DNA from 3 places in the Bacillus sp. JJ1566 genome. Region 1 is predicted to be linked to each of the others. Evidence: predicted binding sites of a transcription regulator. Region 1 holds the regulator's gene; each other region holds the start of a gene.
The links. The regulator Rex, encoded in region 1, represses fermentation and respiration genes when NADH is low (regulators of the CRP and FNR family bind a similar motif). The targets are predictions, from matches to a motif close to TTGTGAAATATTTCACAA.
Positions count from the first base shown of each region.

Region 1 (7,983 bases):
CGACCCAGCAACTGCTACTAATACGATTATTGCGCTTTGGACTGTTTTTAGTTTTGTAGCTGCACTTCCGATTGTATTATTTATATTAAGACCAGATATTAAGGATCGACATCAGAACTTGCGACGTTCCTCTAAAGGTGAGGCAATTGGGTGGGCGATTGCAGGTGTGTTTATGGCCATGACAGCCCAGATAATTGCGGCAAACATTGAGATTCATCTGTTTGGAATTGAACCTGGTTCCGAAAACACCCAAGAAATCATGGCTTTGGTAAAATCTTTACCATTGCTTGTAATCGTAGTTTCGATTATTGGTCCAATTCTTGAAGAGATCATTTTCCGCCAAATTATATTTGGATCTTTATATAAAAAATTTAACTTTTTCATCTCCGGCTTAATTAGTTCGTTAATTTTTGCTGTTGTACATATGGATTTCACCCACATTCTCATTTATACCGCAATGGGCTTTACCTTTGCATTCCTCTATGTACAGACAAAGCGAATTATCGTACCGATTTTTGCGCACGTAGCGATGAATTCTTTTGTTGTAGTAATGCAGACGATTTTTGCAGATGATATTGAAAGGATCATGAAGCAGGCCGAGAAGCTGCAACAGACATTTATTGGGGGCTTTTAATTTATGCGAAGAACTTCACCTTTTGCCATGGGCATCATTTACGCATTAATGGGAATATTATTTACTTATATTGCAATTAATAGTGCAACGGAGACGATTTGGAACTTTTCAACTATTCTTCTTGCAGTTGTAGCAACATTCGACTTTGCTGTGGCAATCCGAATGTTCTCCCTGCACTTCAAAATCAAAAAAGTGACAAACGTAAAAAAATAACCTCTGGACAGAGGTTATTTTTTATGTCTAGCTTCAGCGATTATTCCATACTATTAGCTGCCATCATTTCCGCTTTAAGCACCTTCCTGTAGGCACTTCTTGATACGAGAATACTGATCTCATATAAACCGAATAACGGAACGGTGACCATTAAATGAGAGACTAGCTCAGGAGGTGTGATTAAACCTCCAATTACTAGAAGGACAAAATACGCATATTTCCTTATTTTCGATAAGAACATCGGAGTGACAATTCCAAGCCTAGTTAAGAACATTACAACAACCGGTAGCTGAAACAAAAAGCCAAACGGTAAGGTTAGCTGTAACAGGAATTGAAAATACTCATTAATCCCGATTACCTGATTTATTTCAAGACGACCCGCTAACCGCGTCATAAAGTTCACAACAAATGGGAATAAAATAAAATAGGAAAATGAAACCCCTACTAAAAATAATCCTACCGAAATCGGAATATAACTCAACGTTACCTTTCTTTCCTTCTCATACAAGCCTGGACTAATAAAGGCCCAAAGCTGATACAGTAAAAAAGGAGAAGAGATAACAAACGCAATAATAAAGGCAAAATTCATATAAATTTTAATTGGATCTGTCATACGGAAAGCATTCATTGTCAGCTCTTTGGCTTCCTCAGCATTTTGCAAGTAAACAATTACCGGCTCAGCGAGAAAAAAACTCCCCAGTGCAACAATGAAGAAGAAAACGACTACATAAATCAGTCGTTTTCGCAGCTCACCAATATGATCATAGACGGACATTTCTCTTTCGTTCATCTGACTCATCCTATCATTACTTCACATCAGGAGTTTCATTCTTCTTAACATCATCATCGTCATCATCTGCTAAGCCTTTTGTTGCGTTTTTAAATTCACGCAATGTATTTCCTGCAGCTTTTCCTAATTGAGGTAACTTCTTAGGTCCGAAGATTAACAATGCTGCAAATACAATCAATAGAATACTACCAAATCCAAGATTTCCCATCATGAGCCACCTCCCAACAATTATAAAATCTATTTCTATTCTTCATTCGAATAATGCTTTAAAAAGTAAACAAGTGCTTGTAGCTCAACAGCTAGATCAATATGGTGAACCCGTATATGTTCGGGCACATTGATTCTTGCTGGAGTGAAATTAAGGATACCTTTGATCCCTTTATTCACCAGGCGGTCAGTAATTGACTGTGCTGCGCCAACCGGCACTGTTAAAATAGCAACCGTGACATCATCAGGCAATTCTTTTTCAAGATCATCTAAATGACACACCTTTACTCCGCCAATACTACTACCTACTTTATTATAATCCACATCAAACGCAAGCTCAATTTTTGTATTATTATTTTTTGAAAAATTATAATGTAAAAATGCAGTACCTAAGTTACCAACACCGATTAACGTAACCTTTGTTAACTCATCCTGATCAAGTGTCTTACTAAAAAAGGATAATAAATAATTGACATTATAGCCATACCCTTTTTTTCCCAATGCACCAAAATAGGAAAAATCGCGCCTAATCGTGGCTGAATCAACCTTTACCGCATCACTCAGCTCTGCAGATGATACCCTCTGCTTCCCCGAGGCATGCAAGTTTTTCAAAAACCGATAATAAAGTGGCAGCCTTTTGGCAGTTGCTTGTGGTATTTTTGATTGTTCCAGATTCATGTTTATTCCCCCGCTACTGGCCTTTTAAAATCTCCGTTCTTTCCACCTGTTTTTTCAGTTAAATAGGTTGGCCCAATCACCATGCCTTTATCAACCGCTTTACACATATCATACACAGTTAACGCACAAACCGATGCAGCCGTAAGGGCTTCCATCTCAACACCGGTGCTTCCCTTTGTTTTAACTGTTACAGTGATATGTAAAATATATTCACCTTGGGTCGTCCAACTAAAACGGATATCGACGCCTTTTAATGCCAATGGATGGCACATCGGGATTAGCTCTGATGTTTTTTTAGCTGCCATAATACCGGCAACCTGGGAAACAGCTAGAACATCCCCCTTGCTAATCTCATTCTTTATTATTTGCTCATAAATCAATTTATTTACAGTAATACTCGATTTTGCAATTGCTGTACGAACAGTATCAGATTTCTCTGTAATGTCGACCATTTTTGCCCGACCTTGCTCATTAAAATGGGTAAATGATGTCATATATGTACCCTCCCATAAACTATACACTATTTTACCACATCTGTCTTTGGAACATCTGTGAACATTATCATTGCAGTTGCTCTATTAAGATAATATAAGATACACTGTTGTTAGAAACAAGAGGTGAAATAGTATGATTTTACTACAAGTAAATCAGCTCAAAAAGTATTTTGCTGCTGATCTTATTTTATCCAATATAAAATTAGAAGTACAAACTCGCGACCGAATTGCTATTGTTGGCCGAAATGGTGCCGGAAAATCAACCTTATTAAAAATAATTGCTGGTCACATGTCCCATGATGGCGGTGAAATTATTAAGCCAAAAAGCGTCACTATTGATTACCTTGCACAGGACACTGGACTTGAATCAAATCTTACCATTTGGCAAGAAATGCTTACCGTCTTCGCATCTTTACAAAAACTAGAAAAAGACTTAAGAAAACTTGAAGTAAAAATGGGAGACCCATCTGTTTTTGAAAACCCAACTGATTATCAAAGGCTACTCGAAGAATATGATCAGCTCCAGGTCGATTTTAAAGAAAAGGGTGGCTATCAATATGAAGCCGATATTCGATCGATTCTACATGGCTTTCATTTTACAGACAAAGACTATGAAACCAAAATATCTAGCTTAAGTGGTGGTCAAAAGACGCGCTTAGCCCTTTGTAAACTATTACTAACAAAACCTGATTTATTGATTCTGGACGAGCCAACCAACCACCTCGATATTAGCACTCTTACCTGGCTTGAACAATATCTACAAGGCTATCCAGGTGCACTCTTAATTGTTTCTCATGACCGGTACTTCCTAGACAAAGTCGTCAACCAGGTCTATGAGATTTCGAGACACACAAGCACCAAATATGTCGGAAACTACAGCAACTATTTAAAATTAAAGGCTGAAAACTATGAGCTTGATCTAAAAAAATACGAAAAACAGCAGGAAGAAGTCGAAAGATTAAAAGACTTCATCGCGAAAAATCTAGTCAGAGCTTCCACAACAAAGCGCGCCCAAAGTAGACGAAAACAGCTTGATCGAATGGAGCTGATGGGCAGACCAGCTGGTGACGAAAAATCAGCTTCCTTCCGATTTGAAATCGAAAGACAAAGTGGAAATGACGTCTTAAGTGCTAAAGACATCTCAGTTTCCTATGAAAAGGATAAACCGATTATCACTAATATCAATTTCAATATTTATCGCGAAGACAGCATTGCGTTAGTGGGGCCAAACGGGATCGGAAAATCGACCCTATTAAAAGCAATTATCGATAAACTAGAGCATGTCAATGGAACAATTCGTTTTGGGTCGCATGTAACGGTTGGTTACTATGACCAACAACAAGCTGACCTAAACTCAAACAATCGTGTGTTAAATGAATTATGGGATGAATATCCACTTAAACCTGAAAAAGAAATCCGCACTGTTCTTGGGAATTTCCTTTTTTCCGGGGATGATGTGTTAAAAATCGTTTCAACCTTAAGTGGTGGCGAAAAAGCGAGACTTGCCCTTGCTAAGCTGATGATGGAGAAATCGAACTTCCTCATTCTTGACGAACCTACGAACCATCTAGACCTTGATAGTAAGGAAGTACTTGAAAACGCGCTAATTGATTATCCTGGGACCATTCTTTTTGTATCCCATGACCGGTACTTTATTAACCGAATCGCAACGAAAGTATTTGAGCTATCTCTAGATGGACTGACAGAATACCTTGGTGATTATGACTATTATCTTGAAAAAAAATTCGAAATGGAAGAATTGGCTCGACTTGAAGCACAAGAGAAAAAAGCTGATAAACGAGAAGTAATTCAAGAAAAAAACTCTTATGAACAAGAAAAGGAATTAAAGAAACAAGAGCGTCAACGAAAACGCAGAATTGAGGAAATCGAACTCGAGATATCCTCTCTTGAGGAAAAGACCGAAGAAAATGAACAGCTTCTTTGCGACCCAGAAGTCTACCAAAACCATGAAGAAGTACAACGAATTAATGAAGAAAATGAAAAAATTTCAACTAAGCTTGAAGCCCTAATGGAGGAATGGGAATCCCTCCATGAAATAAGTGGATAAACCTTTTCTCCTATCCACTTAAATAAGTTATCCCCATCTGAAAATCGATTTGGATGGGGATATTTTTGCACCATTTTCCACATTTTTTCGAGTTATGCACTGATTTATCCACACTATCCACATTTATCAACAGTGTTATCCACAGAAAATGTCCACAAATGCACATTAGTTATTTCAGTACTTTTTATAGGTTTTCCACAAATCCTGTGAACTTGTGGATTATTTATCAACAAAAAAGCCCTCTTATAGAATGAGGACTTTTTGACTACTTTTCGATATCTAAACCAGGATTTGCGTTTAATGCATAGGATGACCGTTTCCCTTTTTCATATAAGACACTTCCAACTGCCGCAATCATTGCAGCATTGTCTGTACAAAGCGAAAGGGGCGGAATAATGAGCTTTATTTCTGGCATCTCTGCAAATGCATGTTCTAAAGCTGCTCGCAATCCTTTATTTGCCGCAACTCCGCCAGCTAATAGAACTTGCTTTACTTGATATTCTTTCGCTGCTTTTACTGTCTTAGTTACTAACACATCAATAACACTTTCCTGAAAGCTTGCTGCCAGATTCTTTGGTTCAATCGTTTCCCCACGCTGCTCTGCATTGTGAAGAGTATTAATGACAGCTGATTTCAATCCACTAAAACTAAAATCGTATGAATCCTCTTCTAGCCATGCTCTTGGTAAATCAAGCGTCGCTGTTCCTTCATGGGCTAGTCGATCAATATGTGGTCCACCTGGGTACGGAAGGCTAAGAGTTCTAGCCACCTTGTCGTATGCTTCGCCAGCAGCATCATCCCTCGTTTCCCCGATAACCTTAAAGGATGCATGCTCTTCCATATAAACAAGCTCAGTATGGCCACCTGACACAACTAACGCTAATAATGGAAACTCCAGCTCCTCTACTAATCGATTTGCATAAATATGACCTGCAATATGATGTACTCCTAAAAGGGGAATATCGTGGGCAAATGCCACCGCTTTTGCTGCATTAACCCCAATTAATAATGCTCCTACAAGACCAGGACCCTCTGTTACCGCAATTCCATCAATATCCGCAAAATGAACATCAGCTTGCTTCAATGCCTCTTCAATCACAAGTGTTATGGCTTCAACATGATGCCTTGACGCAATTTCCGGAACAACCCCACCAAATCGCTTATGACTTTCAATTTGTGATGCAACAACATTTGATAAAATTTCTCGTCCATTTCGTACAATCGAAACAGCTGTTTCATCACAGCTCGTTTCAATTCCCATAATTATTTGGTTATCACTCATGTAAATTCACCCACATAACTAGCGCATCTTCATTATTATCTGTATAGTAATTTTTTCGGATTCCACCAGGCTTGAAGCCTAGTTTTTTATAGAGGTTTTGCGCAACATGATTCGACACTCTAACCTCTAGCGTCATCGTTGCTGCCTGATGCTGCATCGCTAAAAGCTTCGCCTGCATCAACAAAGCTTCCCCAAGCTTCTTTCCTCTATATTCTGGGAGCACTGCGATATTGGTAATGTGACATTCATCTAAAATAAGCCACATTCCGCAATAGCCAATCACATCATTGTTATCAGTCATCACTATATACTTTGCAAACTGATTATGAACTAACTCATTATAAAATGCTTCTCTCTTCCAAGGGACGGTAAATGCTGATGCTTCAACCTTCATGACACCATCAATGTCATCTAACGTCATGAAGCGAAACAAAATCTGTTGATCGATGATATCTTTCATGCTTACCCCTGCCTCTTCCCTAACCAATTCGCTTCCGCCTCTGCCAAACGAATATAATTTGGCACAAAAGTATGAACATCCACTGGCTCCTTTTTCGAACCTAACTCTGCTAACTCACTTGGTCTCGGATTCCAATCTGTGTATGGTGCAACATATGCAAATTGATTTGAATCTGTTTCTATCTGTTCCTTGTGGATAACTAAATCATTTCCGATAAAAAGCACTGGTGTTTCTTTCTTTTTAAGCTCCTCAAGCCAATCCGATAATAAAATAATTTTATCTTCTTCTATACAATTCAGTGTCTTGCCTTCATATTGATAAAGACCTGTATATACCTGGCCCCTTCTTGCATCAAATAATGGTGAAATAAAGCCATTAAAGTACCTGCCATTGGCTGCCACTACTTCTAGACTAGATACTCCTACCAAAGGAACCTGTAATGACCAGGCTAATGTTTTCGCAATTGTAACACCAATTCTCACCCCTGTATATGAGCCTGGCCCCATTGCCACTACAATTTTTTCAAGTTCCTTAGGGTTTATACCACATTCCTTCATCAACTGTTCAATGGTGGGCATCACACGGACAGAATGGTTTTTTGGAAGATTTGTAATGACCTCCCCAATCACCGTTTCTTCATCAACAATTGCGACCCCTAATACATAATTGGACGTATCTATAGCTAAAACCTTCATTCGCCAAATAACTCCTCACATAAATGTTGATACCTTTCCCCTTTTGGTATCACCGTAATCTTACGCTTCGTATCCCCTTGATGTTCAATTCTAATGGTGAGCTTTCGCTCTGGTAATCGATCCTCAATGAGATGTGCCCACTCCACCACTGTCACACCATCGCCCTCAAAATATTCGTCAAATCCAAGATCCTCATCACTATGCCCCAAACGATACACATCCATATGATAAAGAGGGATTCTCCCTTGATATTCCTTTATAATCGTAAATGTCGGACTATTCACCGTTCTTGTAATGCCAAGTCCTTTCGCCAGCCCTTTAGTAAAAGTTGTTTTTCCTGCCCCTAAATCTCCCTCAAGAGTTATGACATCGCCCGGTCGAAGCTTTTCAGCCAAGCGGTACGAAAAACTCCCCGTTTCTTCAGGCGTATTCGTTATTAATTCAAATTTTTCCATACAATCC
Region 1 is NZ_JBALOP010000073.1:39,059-47,041, forward strand. It holds gene V7112_RS22770 (CPBP family intramembrane glutamic endopeptidase) at 1-634, shown strand, start outside; gene V7112_RS22775 (YdiK family protein) at 638-847, shown strand; gene tatC (twin-arginine translocase subunit TatC) at 888-1,637, opposite strand; gene V7112_RS22785 (twin-arginine translocase TatA/TatE family subunit) at 1,654-1,845, opposite strand; gene V7112_RS22790 (redox-sensing transcriptional repressor Rex) at 1,881-2,522, opposite strand; gene moaC (cyclic pyranopterin monophosphate synthase MoaC) at 2,525-3,016, opposite strand; gene V7112_RS22800 (ABC transporter ATP-binding protein) at 3,150-5,084, shown strand; gene tsaD (tRNA (adenosine(37)-N6)-threonylcarbamoyltransferase complex transferase subunit TsaD) at 5,350-6,366, opposite strand; gene rimI (ribosomal protein S18-alanine N-acetyltransferase) at 6,359-6,826, opposite strand; gene tsaB (tRNA (adenosine(37)-N6)-threonylcarbamoyltransferase complex dimerization subunit type 1 TsaB) at 6,829-7,521, opposite strand; gene tsaE (tRNA (adenosine(37)-N6)-threonylcarbamoyltransferase complex ATPase subunit type 1 TsaE) at 7,518-7,976, opposite strand.

Region 2 (7,983 bases), on a different contig from region 1:
AACTACAAGAGAAAGTGTAAACCGGATGCTGCATGAATTACGTGCATTAAAAGTAATTTCCGTAACAAGAGGCTATATTACGATTCACGACTTAGCATATATTAAAAAGGAAATACAATGTGAGGAATGCCCAGCAAAGTATTGTAGTATTGAGTGAAGAACACACATAACAAAGACCCATGGCGCGCCCATGGGTCTTTCAATTGTCTAGCTCCAGGCGCCATCGGCTCGAGGTCACAAGCCAATCGCTTCTGAAGGCAAGAAGCGCCTTCTGTCAGCGCTTGTCTTGCGCTTGTCACCGATAAGCGGGCGCCTTGCACTTTTCTAGTTATTGTAGAGTTTTTTCTTTTTTACGAAGGGCTTCTGGGATATATACACAGAATGGTTCACTCTCCATGTAATCTCCTGTCATCGCAAATGCACGAGAACGTGATCCACCACATACATGTCGGAATTCACACACTCCACATTTCCCTTTATATTTGTCGGGATTACGCAAATCTTTAAAGATTGGGGATTCACGGTAAATTTCTGCTAATGGAGTCTCACGAACATTCCCTGCTTTAACAGGTAGCAACCCACTTGGATACACATCACCAATATGAGAAATAAAGATAAACCCATTACCATCATTTACACCTTGAGGTGCCCTGCCTAGTCCATCAATTTGACCCGTCTTTCCCTTCATAAGTGCATCTTCGTAGCGAATTTGTTTTTCAGTATCCTTTGTTTCGCGTAGTTTTGATTGGATGACAACACGACGATAATGCTGTGCTGCTGTAGTTTTAATATCAAATTTAACACGTTTACTTAAATCGTATAACCAACGGAAAACCTTTTCATGTTCAACTGGAGAAATCATGTCTGTTTCCTTACCGCGTCCTGTAGGTACAAGGAAAAAGACGCTCCATAATACACAATCAAGGTCCTCAACCAATTTTGCCATTTCATCTAAGGCATGAATATTATATCTTGAAATAACCGTGTTGATTTGTACGGGAATTTCAAGCTCATGTAAATATTTGATGGCCCTCATCGTCAAATCAAATGAACCTTTTGTTCCCCGGAAATGGTCATGAATTTCTGCGGTTGGCCCATCTAAACTAAAAGCCCATCTAGCCAAGCCAACTTCTTTAGCCTTTTGAATCGCTTCCTTTGTAACATTTGGTGTTGCACTTGGTGTCATTGAAACACGCACACCTTTTTTTATGGCATAATCAGCTATATCATACACGTCGGGACGCATTAATGGGTCCCCTCCAGTAAACACGAGCATCGGATTATTCATCTCATATATTTGATCGATTAGCTTTTTCCCCTCTTCAAACGAAAGTTCTCGAGGGTCTCTCGTATATTGTGCTTCTGCACGGCAATGTAAACATTTTAATTGGCAAGCTCTTGTAAGCTCCCAAATTACAATAAATGGGTCTTTGTTATAGTCTCTTTCAAACATGAGGCAAACCTCCTTTGATAATGTCCACATTTTAACACTATAAATAAGTGAACTATGTGAGGTACATCACAGATTATGGAGGTGTTTGAAATTGTTCACAAATTAGGAACAGTGCAGGAGCCTTGAAGATGAACTTCTACTAACAACTGCCACGTCCTGTGACAAACATAGACGTCAGCACATCCCTGAAAAGGCAATGCATTTTCTTCGTGCGATGTTTATGCTTTCGAAGCTTTCCTTGTCCTGTGCAAGTCCGACAAAGCAAAATAAAAGCCTGCGAGAAGGATGTCTTTTATCATTCTTGACGGATTGGCTAGACCAGAAAGAGGCTAGGCTGCTTGCGCTAGACATTAAAACTATATGAAAAGTGAATGGAAGAAATATTTTTTGAAGTAGTTTAAATGTAATTGAGGGTTAACACTACAGCTACCAGTAGGTTGGGAGCCCCCAGGAGGAAAAATAAATAGGAATATCGGATTCTTTTTTTGCGGTCTTGGTTCGTTTCCGTGTAGTAATTCGCTCTTGCCCGATCTCCACTTATAAAGGAATCAGATACAATCCCTGCAAGCAAGAAACAAATAATCCCAATTGTCCCAGAAATAACTGAATATGTTTCAAATTGTCGAGTAGACAAACCAATGATTAATAGAATTCCAGAGGTTAATAAACCTAAAATCAGGCCTACTCTCAAACACGATCCCTCCTTTTCATTATTTCTAGTATTCTTATTTTATCGTACTTTTCAGAAAATTATGAGTGTATAGAGTGGATTTTTCAACAAAAGCCAATGATTGATATAAGGAACAAAGACTAAGAACGCCACATCATGTGGCCTCAAATTGGCTTTTGTTGTATTTTTTCATATTCGGATTTGTTATTAATGTTTTCAAATTCCAAGCCTTGTAGCTGAAGGTCTTGATTTGTTACGAATTTGACGTGACAAGAGTCTAACAATTGGCTCATTTTAAAGTGTTGCTCCTTAAGCAACTGTTCTATTTTCTTAGCAACTCTTGAATGGTAAACAGCGATTAAGGGCTGTTGTCTATCATTGATAACTGGAACGACAGCGTCAATCCTTTGGTCATTTGTAAATGTAATCAGCTGCGTAACAAGCTCATTTGTTACGAAAGGCGTGTCACAAGGTAGGACTATATACCAATCTGACACTTCTTTTTTCATCACAGTAAGCATGCCTGCAAGTGGTCCATTCCCTTTAAATTCAGGTAAATCCTGAATAATTTCCAATGATGTTTGGTTACGAAATTTCTCTTTTAATGCGGGATGGCTTACGAGTAGAAGCTTGTCTACATTTCCTTCCAATGCGTCGATTGCATATTGATAAAAGAATTTATCATGAAGTTTGGCAAACGCTTTTGGGCTTCCAAATCTTTTTGATTCTCCGCCAGCCAAAAGTATACCTACGATTTTTGATTTATTCATTATGAAACTTCCAACTTCCTTTTGCTTTTTCTTCATAGTAGCACGATTGGAACTGTCTTCCAAACGAAACTTATGCATCCATAAAAAAGGTGCAGGCAAAGCCGTAATTTGACTTTGCCCACACCTTAAGAAATCCGAATCTGTGTATGATTTATTTTTTTCCAATTGCAACGCGCCAAAGGTCTGGACCTTGTTCAAGGTATTCCCAAGTGAATTCTTCACCGCGTTCCATCATGAATTGGTATTGAAGAGGTCGTGGATCATGGTCATTTGTTAGCTCCATGATTTCACCTGGTTGTAAACTATCAAACGTTCTAAAAATTGTTGGGTGTTTATCCCTCGGTGCGTAATCTGGTGCATTTACCTTTGCTGCAAATACCATATTAACATTCCTCCTTTTATTTTATGGCTCCATTGTATCGAGTCTTTTAAATAATTGTAGTGAAACTTATCACTGTGTACGTATGTTTTTTATCATATATCTAGAAAAACATGCGATAATTAGAATAAAATTTATGAGCCCACGTAAGCATCTTGTCATTCCTCATGATTGTGGAGTTAAAAGAAAAAACGGGGTGAAAAGATGAAAGAATTAGTAGGTACATGTAAGGAATGTGAAAAAGAAATTTATTGTTTAGATGGTTTTATTAATGGTGTTGTTTTAGATGATAAAAAAGGCATACTTTGCTTTGATTGTGCTGAAGAAAAGCAAGCTGACTAACTTTATTCAACCCCTGGCTTTTCGAGCAAACTCGAATCGGGCGCAAATACGCCAAGGCGCATTTGATACTAGGAGAAAATCTCCTAGCTTTTTTTGTGTCTATTTTTTGAACATTAATTTTGTTTCTCACTGTCTATGATGTAAATCACAGTTAAAAAAAAGTGGATTGCTACACTTAAGATGGAAAAACAACAGATATTGTTAATTTAAATAAGGAGTGAGAAAGATGGGGTTACCAACCATTCGTGAACAATTGAAAGGAGTTCCCTTGTTTCGGGAATTAACCCAAGAAGAACTCGATCCCATTGTTGAAATTTCACAGTCACGATTATATAAACAAAAAATGTATATCTTTATGCAAGACGATCCACTTGATCGTGTTTTTTTCATTCAATCTGGAAAAGTAAAAATATATAAATCTGATATGCACGGGAAGGAACAGATTGTTTCTGTACTCGAGGCTGGTGAAATGTTTCCGCATGCTGGATTTTTTAGAAAAGGGGGCTATCCTGCACATGCCTAAGTAATCGAGGATTCGAATATTATTTTCACTCCCATTGATCGATTTGAAGAGATTTTACTGAAAAACCCTGAGCTTTGCATCAAAATTTTTAAGGTTTTAGGTGAAAAAATCATCGACCTTCAAAAGCGACTGGAGGAACAAATTCTTTTAAATACGCAAGAACAAATTATTATGCTTTTACTTCGTTTATGTAGAAGCAATGGAGAAAAACTTGGCAATCGCTTTAAGCTAACAACTCAATTCACAAATCGTGAGCTTGCCAACATGATTGGTACAACACGTGAGTCGGTAAGCCGCACGATTTCCGTATTAAAAAAGAAACAAATTGTAGATCTTACTCCTGATGGTTATTACCTACTGGATCATATGAAGCTCCATGATGAGATTTTCTAGGCCCACAGGAAGTGGCGTTCTAGTCTTTGATCTTACTTATTTTTTAGGATTTGTGATTCACATCACATCGTTTCTCATTGAAAATGATTATCATTAGGTTATAACCGTTATATAAGGGGGAAATCAAAAATGAGTCAATTAGAAGCAAAAGTTGTGGAAGTAGATGTCAGGGAAGATCTTAAAAATAAAATTGAGCCTTTTCAAAAGATTATGGAGGCGGTTAAGCCTTTACAGGATGGAGATACCTTTATTTTACACGCACCGTTTAAACCAACTCCTTTATTTCCAATTTTGAAAGCAAAAGGTTTTTCAAATGAAGCGGAGCAAATTGATAAAAAACATTGGAAGGTTACCTTTACTAAAGGAGTGACCAATAAATGAAAATAGATAATCGAGGTCTTGAGCCTCCTACCCCAATGATGAGGACATTGAAAGCTCTCGAAAAATTAAACAAAGGCGACACATTAACTATAATCAATGATCGGCGACCAATGTTCTTGTATGAACAGCTAGATGAACTAGGCTACAAACATATAACCGAACCACATCCTGATGGCGGCTTTCAAATCGAGATTACGAAATAAGGAGCTGCTTGCTAATGATGCCTCAATTATCAAATGAAACAGATATAAGGCTACCACTCTCCTTTATTATTTTTAGTGTTATTGCCTTAGTCGCATCCCAAGTAATCCTGTTATTCAATGGACACATGGTGATTGATGGAAATTTTCGGACCTTTCCCCTCCTATCGTCTGCCCATTTACTGATACTTGGATGGGCCTTAATGGTTGCGATGGGAGCCATGTACCAGCTTGTGCCGGTAGCCTTTTTAACTCCGATTTGGAGTGAAAAATTTGGATTTTTGCAATTTTGGGTAACAGCAATAGGTTTTGGTGGTTTTGGAATCACGCTTTCCTTCTCACCTACTTTGTCAATTTTCTCAGGTTCTCTTGCTGTTATTGGGATTTTGCTGTTTCTCGTTCAAATGTTTATGACGATGAAAAAGCAAGCGAAGAAGAATATTCTAACCCTATTTGTTGGAAGTGCTCTCATTTGCTTACTACTTACAATCACGCTTGGAATTCTGTTGATCGTCAATCTAGGAGCTGGGATAGCGAATTTAAATCACCTTGCTGTTTTGAAAAGTCATATTTTACTTGGAGTTGCAGGATGGTTTACATTCTTAATTTTCGGTTTTTCCTATAAAATGGTCCCAATGTTTTCGTTAGCACATGGCTTTTCAATGAAGCTAGCAAGATGGGTCTATATTGTGTATGGAGTTGGCCTTATTGTAACCATTTGCAGCTTCATAACCGAGCAAATCCTATTCTTACAGGCAGCTATGAGCTTACTGTTCGCCGGTTTCGCTCTTTTTTCATATCATATTTCAACGATCATCAAGGTGAGATTAAAGAAAAAGCTTGATAAACCATTTATATTCTCATTAATTGCGATTGGTTTTGGGTTAGTGATTCACTTTTTTGGAATGGTTCTTTCATTCCTGCCAAGGCATTACGAAATTTATGGTGTCCTCATTTTTCTTTATATTTTATTGTGGATCGCTGGCAGCATTCTTGGCTATTTATATAAAATTATTCCTTTTCTTTGGTGGACACATAGATACAGCAAGCTTATTGGAAAAAGTGATGTCCCGACATTAAAGCAAATGATTGATGCAAAAATAGCAATTCCTATTTTTGCAGGCTTTGTTGCGGGTTGCTTAATCGTTGTTTTATCTATAGCGACTGGACAATTGCTCATCTTTTCAATTGGCCAAAGCTTAGTTGTCGCTTCAACTGTGTTTTTTAGCTATAGCATTATGAAGGTATTATTTAAGTAAAGGGGAGAAAAATGATGGAGTTAAAAGAGAAAATCCTTGATCAATTAAAACAAGTGATTGACCCTGAATTAAATATTAATGTTGTCGATTTAGGACTCATATATGAAATTGATATAAAAGAGAATAATAATGTGTATATTGAAATGACGTTAACAACACCTGGTTGCCCACTTCATGATAGTATTACAAGCGGTGTGAAGCACGCGGTTGCTTATCTTGAAGAGGTTAATGATGTCGAGGTCTTAATGGTTTGGCATCCTGCTTGGTCGCCTGACCGAATGTCAGAAGCTGCAATGAAACAACTGCGTGGTTAGTAAGTCTCCTTATTTCACTTTCTTGGTTGGTTTCGTTATAATTTAAAATAAGCTATTTCTCGAAAGGAGAGTTATCAAATGGATGAAGCTTTAAAAGAAAATATGATGGGTGCACTTGAACAGGTTGTTGACCCTGAGCTAGGGATTGATATTGTCAACTTAGGACTTGTTTATGATGTGGATATGAATGATGCAGGTGTTGCTCAAGTTTCAATGACATTAACATCTATGGGCTGCCCACTTGCTGGAACAATTGCAATGGATGTGAAACGCGTTCTAACAGAATTACCTGAAGTTAAGGACGTAGATGTTAACATCGTTTGGAATCCACCTTGGAACAAAGATATGATGAGCCGTTACGCAAAAATAGCATTAGGTATAAGATAAGGCGAATATGAAAGAACGTGTCGATTAAACTCCGACACGTTCTTCTTTTTATAGATACTTTTTAAACCATTCGACTGATGCAAGCAGACCTTCTCTTGTTACTTTATGATCCGCACGAGTGTCTGCAATAAAGGATAGATTCTCCTTTTTCCCATTATAGAGTGGTTTCACTTCTTGATAAAATTCATATGTGTATTTAAATGGTACCATCTTATCTTTTTCACCATGCCAGAAAAACAATGGTCTACCGTTTAATTTTTCCGGTTGTATGCTTAAATCATATTTCCTTAATTCTGCATATTTCTCTTCCAATTCAGCTTCTGAAAAAGGAAGTTCAATGTCATGTTGCTGCAATTCCTCAATTTGTCCACGGCAGAATTCCTCATAATATGGACTACCCATTAGGCTCACAGCAGTTTTTATCCACGGGTATTGAGTTAATGCCCCAAGCGTCACAATTCCTCCCATTGAAGTTCCCGCTACACCAATTCTTGACTCATCTACTAATCCATTTCCGACTAGTTCATCCTTGATACTTTGAAGTTCTTTTATTTCATTGATAACAATATCCCAAAATTTAAAATTCATTTCAAGCTCTTCAAGACTCTTGTCTCTTTCACCATGAAAGTCCGCTTCAGGTAAAACAACCCGAAATCCTTCCTCTGCATAAAGATATGCGTAGTGTAAATTATGCTCTTTCGCACTACCAAATCCGTGAACGAATAAGATTAAGGGAGCTTTTTCATCTTTTAACTGATCTTTTACAATATGTAATGCCGGGATGTCTACAAATTTCTTTTTTTCAACAATAACCATTCTTTTTTGTGCTCCTTTGAAAAACTTTAGATAATCTCTAGTGTAACATTAATTGGTAGATTACTTAAAAAGTTTGGCTTTTCAATTGACGATTTT
Region 2 is NZ_JBALOP010000032.1:20,759-28,741, forward strand. It holds gene V7112_RS13765 (Crp/Fnr family transcriptional regulator) at 1-157, shown strand, start outside; gene V7112_RS13770 (TIGR04053 family radical SAM/SPASM domain-containing protein) at 329-1,453, opposite strand; gene V7112_RS13775 (DUF5316 domain-containing protein) at 1,851-2,144, opposite strand; gene V7112_RS13780 (molybdenum cofactor guanylyltransferase) at 2,288-2,893, opposite strand; gene V7112_RS13785 (DUF2249 domain-containing protein) at 3,045-3,275, opposite strand; gene V7112_RS13790 (hypothetical protein) at 3,477-3,614, shown strand; partial or broken gene V7112_RS13795 (Crp/Fnr family transcriptional regulator) at 3,841-4,530, shown strand; gene V7112_RS13800 (DUF2249 domain-containing protein) at 4,660-4,911, shown strand; gene V7112_RS13805 (DUF2249 domain-containing protein) at 4,908-5,114, shown strand; gene V7112_RS13810 (hypothetical protein) at 5,129-6,370, shown strand; gene V7112_RS13815 (metal-sulfur cluster assembly factor) at 6,385-6,684, shown strand; gene V7112_RS13820 (metal-sulfur cluster assembly factor) at 6,763-7,071, shown strand; gene yjfP (esterase) at 7,120-7,887, opposite strand.
Region 2: a site for Rex is predicted at 4,581-4,598, ahead of V7112_RS13800 (DUF2249 domain-containing protein). Genes of this name have one in related genera too.

Region 3 (7,983 bases), on a different contig from region 1:
ATTTTACACTTCAAGATCTTCCATTTGAAAGACCAGTATATGGACAAGAAGAAAATCCAATCATTGTTGATGTAGAAGCTGTTCAATTTGGCTGGAATATGAGCCAAACTGAATTCAAAGTTGGGGAACCAATCGAATTCGATATCACAAGTTCAGATGTTAACCATGGCTTTGGTATTTATGACAAAGATATGAATTTATTAGCACAAACTCAGGCAATGCCAGATTATACAAACACTGTTTACTATACATTCTCAGAGCCTGGCACATATCAAATTTTATGTATGGAATACTGTGGACTTGCTCACCATCTCATGATTGGTGAAATTATCGTAACAAATTAAGGAGGGGTTAAAAATGTCTACTAATATTTCAGTTGGAGGGACAAAAACCTTCCGAAACAAAACAATTACTATGTATCTATTAACAGGTAGTCTCATCATTTTATCAATGATGGTATTTGGGGTCTTGATGCTTGTGGCTCAAGGAAAAATGATTGAGGTAGACCCTGGATTCTTTTATGAGATTATGACTGTCCATGGTACTGGCATGATTGGTGCCGCTGCGTTAGCTGCAGCTGCCGTCATGTGGTATTTCTTAAGCAAATATGTTCAATTAAGCAAAACGATTCTGATCACCAATTTCATCACCTTCATCATTGGGGTTGTAATGGTGTTGGTGGGTATCTTTGTATTTGACTTTGCGGGAGCTTGGACTTTTCTTTATCCGCTGCCAACTATCTCAGCTGGTGGATGGGCTGTAGCAGGAGCAGCGCTTTATTTAAGCGGTATGCTTATACTCGGAGTCGGATTTTTATTGCTAAATTTAGATGTTGCTAGAGCGATTATTAAACAATATGGAAGCTTAGGCGGAGGGTTAGGCTGGTCAATTGTATTTGGAAAGGAAAAAGGCTATGGTCCTCCAGCAGCTGTCGTCGCTAGTACAATGGTTTCGATTGTGAATACTACCGCATTAATTGCGGGAGCAACTGTATTAATGATGAACCTGATAAATCTGTTTATTCCAACCATTGCTATAGATCCAATGCTAGCAAAAAATCTAACATATGCGTTTGGTCATATCTTTGCAAACTCTATTATTTACATGGGTGTTATTGCGGTTTATGAGATTTTAGCAGCCTATACAAATCGTCCATGGAAAGCAAATCGCCCATTTTTAATTGCATGGAACTTTTCAACATTATTTACGATTACGATCTATACTCACCACTTATTAATGGACTTTGCATTACCAAAGTGGATGATCATTGTAGGTCAAGTCCTTTCATATGCAAATGGACTACCTGTACTAGTTATCACGGCTTATGGAGCACTTATGATTGTATATCGTTCAGGTATTAAGTGGGACATTGCTTCGTCCTTTATGTTTCTATCTATGTTTGGGTGGGTCATTGGGGTCGTACCAGCGATTATTGATGCAACAATCGTCGTTAACCATGTGATGCATAATACCAAATGGGTTCCAGGACATTTCCATATGTACATGGGATTAGGTGCGACTGCGATGTTATTTGGATTTATGTATTACCTGATTAAAGTGAATGGAAAAGAGAAAGAATCAGCACTTGATCCGATTAGTTTTTGGGTGTACATTATGTTCTTCATCGGATTATGTGGATCGTTTCTATTCTCTGGTAAAGTTGGTGCTCCAAGAAGATGGGCAGAGCACTTCCCAGAGTGGATACCATACGACCGCATGGGAGTAATCTTTGGTATCTTTATCGTCCTTGCTGTGATGACATTTGTATATCGTTTTTGGAGCTTTTCAAGATCAATTGATTATAAGTTTCAGGAAAAAATAGGACCTAATCAACATGTGGCGTAAAATTATTGGAATTCTATTTGCACTTGTAGCGGGACTTTCATTGCTATGGATAGGTACAGATGGACTTCGGGCTTTTACGGCAGAGAAGGCGAGAATTCTAGATTTAGAAAGGGAGCAGCCAAAGCTCCCTTCAGCTACATTAATCGATTCTAATTCGAATAATTTTCATTTACAAGAACTAGAGGGAAAATATACACTTTTCACCTTCATGTATACATCCTGTGGCGATGTATGTCCAGTTTTGGAAAGAAATTTTGCTGAAATCTATGAGAATATCCCTGAGGACGTGCTTGGAAAAAAAGTCGTCCTTGTTAGTATAAGTTTTGATCCGGACCACGATACTCCTACAGTTTTAAAGTCATATTCAGATCACTTTGGAGCAGACGGGGATCGGTGGAAAATGGCAACCATTCAAGATGAGCAGGAATTACAGGATGTGTTAGATACTCTTGAAGTAATTGTTATACCAAATGAATATGGGGGATATGAGCATAATTCTGCATTTTATGTGGTCAACCCTGAAGGAAAATTAACAAATATATTTGATTACCAACAACCACAAACTGTTGTGGAATATCTAGATTCTTTTCTATTTTAGATTAGAGGTGAAAATATGTACCGTTACCGTTATTTATTGATTGGACTACTTTTACTTCTAGTTGTTTCAGTCCCGTATGTTAGGTTAATGTTAGAAGCAAGTATGGTTGCTACCATGCTTGTTCAAATTCCTATATTAGTGTGCAGTGGTTATTTTCTGGCTAAAGGGTTTCCAAAGAAATGGCGAACCTTTTTCCTGTATTTCAATGAAAATGGGATCGCGGGGATATTAATCACATTATTTATTTTAACGTACTGGAGTTTACCACGAGCGATCGATGCTGCATTAAATGAACCCTTCATGGAAATTGTAAAGTATACAAGTTTACCATTCCTTGCGGGAGTATTACTATATTATAGCTGGGAACTGCTTGGGCCAATTAGTAAAGCTTTTATTTGGGCAAATGTAATTTCGATGCTCTTTGTCATGAGTTGGCTTTATTTGGCATCACCAGCACGACTTTGTAATAACTACCTTGTTTCAGAACAGCAAGAGCTAGGAAAAGCCATGTTCATGATTGGATTGGTTATTTGTATTATATTCTTGGGACAGGTTTTTATTGGGAAGCCGAAACTTTCCGCAATAAAGAAAAAAGAAAACAAACGATATATAAAAATGAATATAAATTCAGGGGATCTTGATGAAAGATTGACATAAAAAAACGAGCTGACATAACATTAGCTCGTTTTTCCTATTTAGTTCCCGGCTGCTGCTCTTGGGAATAGTATGTTATTTTCTAAATGAATGTGCTGGAATAGGTCTGCTTCAAGTGCTTCAAGTCGTTGGTAGACTAAGCGGTATGTTCCACATGCTCCAATCGGTGGTTGGAAGTCATTTGTGATGTCACGTATTTCTTTAATAATACTTCCAGCCTCGTCATGATCGTCTTCTAATTCTGCGACATGTTTTTTCACTAATTCATGATTTTCGGGAGTTGCTTCATTTTCAAATTTCACAATGAGAGGGAATGACTCTGCTTCCTCTTTGATTGTATGCTGTTCAAGCTCAACCTTTAATTGATTAAATAGTGAATGCACTCTTGCAAGATGTGGATGATTTCCTCCATGTACTCTTAGAACCTTAGTTACATAAGGACTAAGCTGAGGAAGCTCCTCATTTAAATAACGGTGATGTTTATTCACGATATGGTCAATTAATTCAGAATAGCTTGCGGCTTTCCAATCCACTGTTTTTTCATTTAATGCTTTCATATCTTGATAAAGTGTATTTAATTTTGATAAAACCTCTTCCTTGGAAAGTTTTCTTTCCTCGATTGCATCTATAAGTGGACGGTTACCACCGCAACAAAAATCAATACGAAGTTTTTTAAAAAGGTCTCCTGCCTTTGGAAACTCGGTTACAATCTCCCCGATAATATGTTGTTCTGTAAAAGTTTGTTCCATGATTCTACCTCCTATTGGTAAGCTACTTATAGCATAGCTATTAAAATGAAAGGATGTGGTGATACGTATCACACAAATGTAGAAAATCGTCATAAAGTCAAATGTGAGTGATGTAAATCATAGCAAGAAAGTAGTGGTTTTTGATTAAATAGACTACAATAGGAAAAAAGTAGATAAAAAGTGAGTGAAACAATATGGTTGAAAGACGGACACCTATACCAGTTCCGGAAGCGGTAACTCGAGTAATGGAATTCGCAGTTTCAGGGACACAGGAAATAGTACCAATTGAAGATAGTTATGGACGATTTTTAGCAAGTGATGTAATCGCTGATCATGATGTCCCACATTTTGATCGGTCCCCGTATGATGGTTTTGCTGTTCGTGCAATCGATACAACAAATGCGGGACAAGACCATCCAGTTGAATTCGAAGTCATTGAAGAAATTGGAGCTGGGTCTGTAGCATCGAAAAAGGTGGCAGCTTTTCAAGCAGTTCGAATCATGACAGGTGCGCAGATGCCAGCAGAATGTGATGCAGTTGTGATGCTAGAATTGACAGCAGAATATGAACGTGATGGTAAGAAGTACATGTCGTTAAAGCGACCGTTTAAGTCTGGCGATAATGTATCGTTTCAAGGTGAGGATACAAAAAAAGGCTCAGTCTTAGTAGAAAAAGGCACCTTTATTAATCCAGGTGTAAAAGCACTATTAGCCACATTTGGCTATCATCAGGTTGAAGTGGCAAAGAAGCCTATCATTGGGATTTATGCAACAGGGACAGAATTGCTTGATGTCCATGAAAACCTCGTACCTGGAAAAATTCGAAATAGCAATGCATATATGATAAGTGCACAAATCGAAAGAGCTGGTGCAGAGCCAAAGTATTACGGAAAACTCACAGATGATTTTGATGTTTGCTTCAACGCTATCAAAAATGCAATCAATGAGGTTGATATCTTAATTACGACTGGCGGGGTATCTGTAGGGGATTATGATTACCTACCTGCCATTTATGAAAAGTTAGGAGCAGAAGTCTTATTTAATAAAATAGCGATGAGACCGGGAAGTGTCACAACAGTTGCGCAGTTTAATGGGAAATTATTGTTTGGGTTATCTGGTAATCCATCAGCATGTTATGTTGGCTTTGAATTATTAGTTAGACCGGTAGTACGGACAAGATTATTTTCTGATTCTCCACATCTATTAAAAATGAAAGCTGAACTCAATGCTGACTTTCCAAAACCAAATCCTTTTACAAGATTTGTAAGAAGTAAAATCAGCTTTTCTGACGGAAAGCTTGTAGTTTCACCAAGTGGTCTTGATAAATCAAATGTCGTATCCTCACTAGCAGGAGCAAATGCGTTCATGGTTTTACCTGGTGGAACACGTGGATTTGGGAAAGGTGATGTAGTAGATGTGTTGTATCTCGAAGACCAGGAAGGAAGTATATGGCCTTGGAAATAAGGTTTCCGCTTCTGCAAATCGTAGGGTATCAAAATAGTGGGAAAACGACTCTAGTTGAAAAAATCGTAAAAAAAGGGACAGATTTCGGCTTTCAAATCGCTACCATAAAACATCATGGACATCAAAGCAGCTTAGATCGTCTTCATCAGGAAAAAGATTCTTCCCGCCACATCAAAGCAGGGGCGTCTGCAACGATTGTAGAAGGTGGTGGGAGTCTACAGCTAGAAGCGAAGACATCTAAATGGACGCTGGAGAAGCTAATTCAGCTTTACGCTTTTTTTGAAAATGATATGATATTAATTGAAGGATATAAAATGGCGGATTATCCCAAAATCGTTTTAATCAAGAAAGAAGAGGATATCGAGCTGCTATCTTCATTAACAAACATTGTTTGCGTTATAACTTGGATTCCGATTCAAACGAAGTTTCCCCTTTATCATATTAATGAAGAAGAAAAATATTTACGTTGGATATTTAACTTTATTAAGAGCGCGTGAGCCTAGTAAAAACGATAAAATAAAGGTACAAGGATCAATCCTTGGTTTAATAAAGTTAAATGCCTCCGGCGGATGCCTCAGATTTTTCAAAGGAAGTTTTCGAGCATAGGATCAAAGACTAAGAACGCCACTTCCTGTGGCAACGTCTTTGTTACCCACATCGTGTGGGCCTAAAAAATCTGGGCGCAAATACGCCAAGGGCGTATTTGATTTAAGGAGGTACATAAATGAAAAACAATGATCTATTTAAGATTACGAGAGAGCCGATTCATGTTGAAGAGGTGACGAATAAAGTTATTAGACGTGAAGCGGGCGCCGTTACTACCTTTATCGGAACGGTTCGAGAATTTACGAGAGGAAAGAAAACCCTCTATTTAGAATATGATGCATATATTCCAATGGCAGAAAAAAAGCTTGCTCAAATTGGTGAAGAAATTTCGATGAAATGGCCTGATGTGAAAACGGCTATTACCCATCGAATCGGTCGCTTGGATATCTCCGAAGCGGCTGTTGTCATCGCCGTCTCCACACCACATCGTAAAGATGCTTACGCTGCAAATGAATATGCAATCGAACGTATAAAACAAATCGTCCCTATCTGGAAAAAAGAGCATTGGGAAGATGGGGAAATGTGGATTGGAGATCAGTTAGAAACGAAACAATATCCAACTGGTCGACCAGAAGAGGAGGATTTGAAATGATTACGATTTTATTTTTTGCCCATCTACAGGATATGGCGGGGACGGATAGAATCGCGTTACATACAGATAAGATAACCGTATCATCCTTAAAACAGAGGCTTGCAACTGATCATGGTATGAAAAATCTTGATCAAATCATGTTTGCCATTAATGAAGAGTATGCAGAAGATGACGATATTATTAATGCAGGAGATACAGTTGCTTTAATACCACCAGTAAGTGGAGGTTGATTATTAATCAGCCACCACCCTGGTGGTTATTTTTTTGCACAAAAAATCAGATTTTTTATAAAAATACAATTGATTTTATTTTTATACAGACTTATAATGATACTTATTCTACATTTATTTAAAAAAAGAGGTGGATATATTGAAAGCGGCAATTATAGGGGTTACTGGCTATGGCGGAATTGAACTATTGAGATTACTGGCAAACCACTCAAGCTTTGAGGTGCATTCCGTTCATACTTCGTCACAGACAGGGATGAGGCTTTCAGAGGTCTACCCCCATGTTACTAATCTTGTAAATCATTCATTAGAAGAAATTGATATCCCGAAAATTGCAAATGAAGTGGATGTTGTTTTTCTCTCAACACCATCTGGAGTTTCAACAACCATTGTTCCTAGGTTATTGAAGGAAAATGTGAAGATTATTGATCTTTCAGGGGATTATCGGTTAAAAAAACCTGATTTATATGAACAGTGGTATAAAAAGCCAGCTGCATTACAAACAGACATTAACAAAGCTACATATGGTTTACCAGAATGGTATATGGAAGAAATTCAGAATAGTAGTTTTATTTCAAATCCAGGCTGCTATCCAACTGCAACTGTACTTGGGTTAGCGCCAATTATAAAAAATAAACTGATTGATGAGAAATCAATTGTAATAGACGCAAAATCAGGTATCTCTGGAGCAGGAAAAAGTCCATCAAGAACAACACATTTTGCTGAAAGTAACGACAATTTTTCAATCTATAAGGTGAATCAGCATCAACATATTCCAGAAATTGAACAAGTGATACAAGGCTGGGATGATTCAATTCCATATGTGACATTTAGTACACATTTGGTGCCAATGACAAGAGGAATCATGTCTACGATGTACATAAATAGTGCAGTAGATTCACTTTCATTGGATCAGCTTTATGGACTATATAAAGAAAGCTATCAGGATTCTCCATTTGTGAGGATTAGAGAAAAGGGTTCCTTCCCTTCCACAAAAGAAGTCTATGGCACAAATTACTGTGATATCGGCCTTGCATTTGATGAAAGAACAAACCGAATTACCGTGGTTTCAGTTATCGACAACTTAGTGAAGGGTGCTGCCGGTCAGGCAATCCAAAACGCGAACATTATGTTTGGTTTAGAAGAAACAACAGGATTACAATACGTTCCATTATTCCCATAAAGATGTCTAAAAAGGAGTGACTTTGCATGATAGAGATAAAGGAAATTCAAGTATTAAAAGTAGAAG
Region 3 is NZ_JBALOP010000032.1:10,928-18,910, reverse strand. It holds gene V7112_RS13755 (cytochrome C oxidase subunit II) at 1-344, shown strand, start outside; gene V7112_RS13750 (cbb3-type cytochrome c oxidase subunit I) at 358-1,845, shown strand; gene V7112_RS13745 (SCO family protein) at 1,835-2,443, shown strand; gene V7112_RS13740 (hypothetical protein) at 2,459-3,100, shown strand; gene ric (iron-sulfur cluster repair di-iron protein) at 3,139-3,846, opposite strand; gene V7112_RS13730 (molybdopterin molybdotransferase MoeA) at 4,041-5,309, shown strand; gene mobB (molybdopterin-guanine dinucleotide biosynthesis protein B) at 5,294-5,806, shown strand; gene V7112_RS13720 (molybdenum cofactor biosynthesis protein MoaE) at 6,034-6,507, shown strand; gene moaD (molybdopterin converting factor subunit 1) at 6,504-6,737, shown strand; gene argC (N-acetyl-gamma-glutamyl-phosphate reductase) at 6,877-7,917, shown strand; gene argJ (bifunctional ornithine acetyltransferase/N-acetylglutamate synthase) at 7,944-7,983, shown strand, end outside.
Region 3: a site for Rex is predicted at 3,903-3,920, ahead of ric (iron-sulfur cluster repair di-iron protein). Genes of this name have one in related genera too.